DNA from 2 places in the Thermosipho sp. 1074 genome. Region 2 is predicted to be linked to the other one. Evidence: riboswitches for the same ligand, from Rfam matches in the RefSeq annotation. Region 2 holds a riboswitch; the other holds the start of a gene.

Region 1 (3,434 bases), on a different contig from region 2:
GATCTAAATCAACCTTCGGGGCACCTGGTAAAAGATCAATAATTTTTGAAAGAGAACCAAGTTTTTTTATTTCCTTCAACTGTTCTTGAAAATCTTCCAAGGTAAACTCCGCATTTATCATTTTCTTTCCTAAATTTTTCATTTTTTCTTTATCAAGTTCCTGCTCTGCCTTTTCAATTAACGTCAAAACATCCCCAAGCCCCAATATCCTACTTGCAATTCTTTCTGGATAAAACTCCTCAAGGTCCTCTATTTTTTCACCGGTTCCAATAAATTTCACAGGTTTTTGTGTAACATATCTAATTGATAAAATCACTCCGCCCCTTGCATCACCATCCATCTTTGTTACCACAAATCCCGTGACATCTAGCCTTTCATCAAAAGTTTTAGCAGAGTTTACCGCATCTTGCCCAGTCATTGCATCAACTACCATCAAAATTTCATCCGGGTTTAAAATATCTTTAATTTCCACCAATTCGGACATCATTTCTTCATCTATGTGCAATCTCCCAGCAGTATCAAATATTACTACATCATATCCACTATCTTTTACTTCTTTTAAAGCCCCTTTTACTATTTTAATTGGATTTTTTTTATCACCATAGTAGACAGGTACGTCTATCCTTTTACCCAAAGTTATCAATTGATCAATAGCCGCAGGTCTATAGGTATCTGCTGCGACTAAATATGGTTTTCTACCTCTTTTTTTAAGTAAATTTGCAATTTTAGCCGCACTCGTTGTCTTACCACTTCCTTGCAATCCAACCATCATAATATATGAAGGAGAATGAATCATTTGCAATTGCGATTTTTCCCCCATTAATCTAATTAATTCATCTTTCAAAATCTTAATAAACATTTGATCAGGAGTCAAAGATCTCAAGACTTCTTCTCCTAACGCTTTCTTCTTTACTTCATCTATAAATTCTTTTACCACTTTATAATTAACATCAGCTTCCAGCAAAGAAAGCTTTACTATTCTAATAGCTTCTTTAATATTTTTTTCCGTAATTTTTCCTTTTCCAGATAAACTTTTAAACGCCTTTGAAAGTTTTTCTTGTAGTCCCTCGAACAAATAAATCACCTTCCTTTTTCTTCCTAATTTAGTATATTATACTTTTTCCTTTTTTCAATTAAATTTTTGTACAACTTTGAAAACAAACACAAAATTATATGTAACAAATAAATTACACCAGTTCGATTGCTTAACTTAACACATCGAATAGTTTTAACATTTACGTAAAAATTTATGTTTTTGAATTAATCAACCTGATGTATAATAGAATTAACCCAAGGGGAGCTCCATATTCCGGGGCTGAGAGGAAGGTGGAAACCTTCGACCCTTTGAACCTGACCCAGATAATACTGGCGGAGGGATGGGAAATACCCTCCAAAAGGAGGGATTTTTTTTAGGAGGTGAAAAAATGAAAAAATATATTGTAAGCTTGTTTGTTCTAATTGGAGTACTTTATTTTTCTACCCAAACATTGGTAATTTACACATACGATAGTTTCGTCTCAGGGATTGGTTATGAGGTAATTCCAATTTTTGAAAAAATGTATGATTGCAAAGTCGATCTTAGATCTTTCGGAGATGCCGGAGCCGTATTAGCAAGGTTAATATTAGAAAAAGATAAGCAAAAAGCAGACGTAATAATAGGACTTGATCAGGCTTTACTACATAGGGCAAAAAAAGAAGGGTTACTTGAAAAATATTCACCGATAAATTATTCTTTATTAAAATATCCAGAATTAAAAGATGAATACGGTGTACCGTTTGATTTTGGTGCCATTGCAATAGTTTACAACAAAAACACTGTAAAAAATCCACCGAAAAGTTTTTCGGATTTATTAAAAAAAGAGTTCAAAAACAGAATAGTTGTGGAAGATCCACGCACTTCAAGCACAGGAATTAGTTTTTTGTTGTGGACAATCGCTGTCTATGGAGATAACTATTTAGATTTTTGGAAAAAATTTAAAGAAAACATACTAACAATAACACCTGGCTGGGATGAAGCGTTTGAGATGCTCGAAACTGGTGAAGCAGATATCATGGTAAGTTACGCCACAGATGGTGCATATAGTTATTACAACTATGGTAAAATTACATATGTACCAGTAATTATGAAAGAAGGAGCATTTGTACAAGTTGAATATGCTGCAATAGTAAAAGGTGCAAAAAACATGGAACTTGCAAAAAGATTTTTAGAGTTTGTATTAATGGACAATTTTCAAGAAAAAATTCCATTAAATCAATGGATGCTTCCTGTAACTAATGTCAGTATTCCAGACGCATTTAAATATGTGCCAAGAATGGAAAAAATTTTGAAAATAAATCCCAATTTATATGAAAAACAAGAGGAGATATTAAAAGAATGGTCAAAAGAAATTATTGGTGGGTAATTCCTTTGTTATATGTTATTGGGGGACTTTTTGTCCCCCTATTTTTTCTATTTTATAAATTTGGTGGAATAAACTTTTCCGCTATAAAAGATCACTCAAATGTTATCAAATTTACTATAACCCAAGCAATTGTTTCATCGATTTTTACATTGCTTCTTGGACTACCCGGTGCATACATTGTTGCCAGAACAAAAACACATCCATTTTTAAAATCTATTTTTAGAATATTGTCATCAATTCCTTTTATTTTACCTGGTGTTACCATGAGCATTGGATTTTTAATGGCTTTTGGAAGAAATGGACTCTTAACTAAGTTATTGGGAATACTAGGATTTGATAGGAAAATTTTGTATACATTCACCGCTGTAATTCTAGGACATGTCTTCTATAACTTTCCACTTTTCATAAGGATAGTTGGAGAAACATGGGAAAAGATAGATGCAAGTTTAGTTGAAGCAGCAAAAATAGATGGTGCGAAACAACATAGAATTTTTTGGAAAGTGGAACTTCCAATTTTAACTCCATCAATTTTAAAAGCATTTCTTTTAACTTATGTCTATACTTTTACAAGTTTTTCAGTTGTTTTAATACTTGGTGGAATAAAATATTCAACTATTGAAGTTTCCATATATATGTATACAAAAATACTCTTTGATTTTAAAAGTGCTCTTTCACTTTCATTTTTTCAAATCTTATTCATCTCTGTAGTTTCATATATGCTTTCATTTGAAAAGTTTGAATTTCTCAATGGAACTTCTTTAAAAGAAAAATTCCCAACTTGGGGATATTTTTATATAATTTTAACCATTGCAATCATATTCATCCCACTAACATATTCCGTTCTTTCAGGATTTATAAACTACGGTGGAGGATTTGGAATAGAAAATTTTAAAAGACTTTTATCATTAAATTTAAAAAGATACATTGGTACCACTTTTTCATCTATGTTTGTATATACAATCTCTTTTAGTATAATCTCTTCAATTATTTCAATAATTATCTCAATAATAAGCTCTTTTTATAAAATCCAAA
Region 2 (3,434 bases):
GATACATGCTATAGTAGGTTTTGATGATGATCGTTGAGCAGAATCTTTCTCTTACAACAGTGCGACAACCAAAAATGCCAATAAAAGTTAAATTTCATACAAACGTTCTTGTAAGAAAATTTTGTGGTTGTTGTTTTAAGAGTGATTTTTAAACAACGTGTATGTAACCATAGTTTGTTTTATAAAAAGGCATAGATATATTTTGGATACGAATACTTTTTTGATGATTGTTGTGAATACATAATAAAACGCCAAAAACACCATGCCCTTGGATAAATTTTATTTCTAATGGAAATTAGCAATTTCAAAATTGAATAGAATAGCAAGATGGCGCCTATTATAAAAGATGATTAGAGGAAATATATTTACATTTGTGATGTTGTTATCGGCGATATTCGGTTTCCTTTTTTCATGATTAAAGATATTTGTTTCAGGAGAAAACCTAGTTGAAATTTGGATTCTCGCTTTAAAAAATGAGAAAGAAGTTGAAAGAAAACTTATTTGAGTCTTTTTAAAAAATAAAGAGATATAATTGTTATGTGAAAAATTAAACAAAAAACTATTTGGATAACTCTATTAAATTGTACAACACAAATTTTGCATATCATGTGTTCTAGGTATTTTCGTGGTTTACCTTTCTTTTTAGAATATTGCAAAATAAATTTGTAAAATTCTTTGTTGAATTTATAACTTCATCTTTCCCTTTTTTTCCTTTTTTGAACAGGCTTGCTTGAAAAATTGACTTAAGTAAAAAATTTTATTATACTTATGAGTAGGAAGGGATGAGATATGTGGTAATTTCATATTATATGTATGTGGGATTTTCGATACTTTCAAATATTTTATATTTTTTCTATAAAGAGCTTGCAGAAGTTTTTTTGGGACTTTCATCAATCTCTTTTTTGATTTTTTTGTATGTAATAGGCTTAAAAATTAAAAGAGAATTAAAGATAAATGTTTTATCCATTTATTATATTGTTTTAAGTCTTGTAATTTTTTCCTTTTTTCCGCTTTATTTGACATCTTCTATTTTTACGTATTTCTTCTCGCAAACTCTTGCTTTACTGTTTGTGCTTTTATACTTAAAATTGATTTTGAGCGTTTTAAAGTCAAGACTATCTATTTTTAATCTAATTTTGTTTTCTATATTAACATTTGGAATATATTCTTATGTGTTTTTTTATAAATTAATAAAAGAAATTGAGAAAAGTTTGACCTGATAAAATAATTGAGTTAAAATATACATGTAAAGTGAATAATTTCCCGAGGGGAGCTCCATATTCCGGAGCTGAGAGGAAGGTGGAAACCTTCGACCCTTAGAACCTGAACCGGGTAATACCGGCGGAGGGACTGGGGAAGAGAAAAAAATGAAATTTTGCCCTCCGGTGGAGGGCAAAATTTTTTTAAGGAGGGATTTAAGATGTGGGATTTAGAAATTTCAAAAATTATAGTAGAAGAATTTACCGAGAAATTAAAAAAAAGTTTAGATGTAGATGTAGCAATTGTTGGAGGGGGGCCTAGTGCGTTAGCCGCTTCATATGTTTTATCGAAAAATGGGTTTAATGTGATAATTTTTGAAGAAAAAAATGAACCAGGAGGTGGGACATGGGGCGGAGGGATGTTATTTAATGAATTAGTTGTAGAGGAAGATGTTGAGTGGTTTTTAGAAGAGCTAGATATGAAATACAAGAAAACTAAAGGGTTTATTTCTATTGATTCCGTACATTTTGCTTCAGCTTTGTTGTACAATTCAACAAAAGTGGGTACAAAAATATTTAATAATGTTTTTGTAGAAGACGTTCTAATGAGCAAAGAGAGAATAAACGGTGTGGTAATTAATTGGGCACCTGTTATAAGGCAAAGATTACATGTTGATCCTATAACGGTAAAGGCAAAATATGTTATTGATGGTACTGGACATCCTGCAAGTGTAGTTAATATGGTTATAGATAGAAATTTATCAATTGACTTACCTCTAGGAAAAATAAGGGAGTTTCCTATGAATGCAAAAGAAGGTGAAAAATTTGTTCTTGAAAATACTAAAGAAATTTTCCCGGGGTTACTTGTAATGGGAATGGCCGCGGTATCTGTTGGGGGTGGTCCAAGAATGGGGCCAATATTCGGTGGTATGTTAAAGTCTGGAATTAAAATTGCAAATATTATTATCGAGAATATTGATGTTGAGGTGAAAGGATGACAATAATAGATGAAATAAAAAGTGGTAAGGTTCCTTCAATTCTTAATGAAATATCAAAAAAAGAAGGAAGAAGTATTGATTATCTTGTAAAAGGATTATTAGATGGGACAATAGTTATACCAAAAAATAATAATCATGTTTCTTTGAAAAATCCGATGGGGATAGGAAAGGGTTTAAAAATAAAAGTTAATGCAAATATTGGTACTTCTTTTGGATATGATGATTTTGAATATGAGTTAGAAAAGTATAGGACATCAAGAAAATATGGAGCAGATAGTGTAATGCTTCTTTCTACATGGGGAGATTTGGATTTTCAGAGAAAAGAGTTATTAACAATTTCGGATATTCCCGTAGGTACTGTTCCAATTTACGATGCAGCGGTCATAGCATATAAGGAAAATAGGAATGTTGTAGATTTTTCGGAAAAAGATTTTTTGAAAATATTTGAAAAACATGCAAAACAAGGTGTAGATTTTGTTACTTTACATGTTAGTATTACAAAAGATATTGTAAAAAAACTAAAAAAATCTAATAGAATAATGAAAATAGTAAGTCGTGGCGGTTCTATTATTGCAGGTTGGATAATTAAAAATGGATTTGAAAATCCGTTTTATAGATACTTTGATGAAGTTTTAGATATTGCTAGAGAATATGATGTTACACTGAGTTTAGGAGATTCTTTAAGGCCCGGGAATTTATTTGATTCGTTGGATAGGTTACAATTAGAAGAGTGGTTTATATTTGAAGAGTTAGTTGAAAAAGCTCGAAGTAAGAATGTTCAAGTAATACTGGAGGGGCCTGGGCATGTTCCAATTGATCAAATAGAGTCTACTGTTGAGTTAATGAAAAAGTATGGGAAAAATGCTCCAGTGTTTTTACTTGGGCCAATAGTTTTAGATGTTGCACCTGGATATGATCATATTACCTCATCGATTGGAGCGGCAATTGCCGCAAAAAGTGGAGCGGATTTTATTTGTTATGTAACTCCCTCGGAACATTTATCATTGCCTTCTGTTGAAGATGTAAAATTAGGGGTTATTTCTTCTAAAATTGCGGCAATGGCTGTAGATTTTTCAAGAGGAAAATTTATTGAGGAAAATTATAAAGTAGCTATTTCAAGAAAAACCTTAAATTTTGAAAACATAAAAGAAGTTGTTTTAGACAAGGAGATAGTTGATAAATATTTAAAGAATAGACCGTTTCACGGGAAAGGTTGTTCAATGTGTGGACCATTTTG

The links. Region 2 has a riboswitch for thiamine pyrophosphate ahead of XO08_RS08750 (sulfide-dependent adenosine diphosphate thiazole synthase). Riboswitches for the same ligand answer to the same signal wherever they lie in the genome.
Region 1: it holds a riboswitch for thiamine pyrophosphate, as region 2 does, so the genes downstream of both, XO08_RS00470 (thiamine ABC transporter substrate binding subunit) here and XO08_RS08750 (sulfide-dependent adenosine diphosphate thiazole synthase) in region 2, are expected to answer to the same signal.

Annotation. Positions count from the first base shown of each region.
Region 1 is NZ_LBEX01000003.1:23,280-26,713, forward strand. Features, by position in the region: gene ffh (signal recognition particle protein) at 1-1,075, opposite strand, end outside; TPP riboswitch at 1,284-1,394, shown strand; gene XO08_RS00470 (thiamine ABC transporter substrate binding subunit) at 1,425-2,402, shown strand; gene XO08_RS00475 (iron ABC transporter permease) at 2,408-3,434, shown strand, end outside.
Region 2 is NZ_LBEX01000018.1:378,314-381,747, forward strand. Features, by position in the region: gene XO08_RS08740 (hypothetical protein) at 1-37, shown strand, start outside; gene XO08_RS08745 (DUF4234 domain-containing protein) at 783-1,220, shown strand; TPP riboswitch at 1,257-1,368, shown strand; gene XO08_RS08750 (sulfide-dependent adenosine diphosphate thiazole synthase) at 1,421-2,197, shown strand; gene thiC (phosphomethylpyrimidine synthase ThiC) at 2,194-3,434, shown strand, end outside.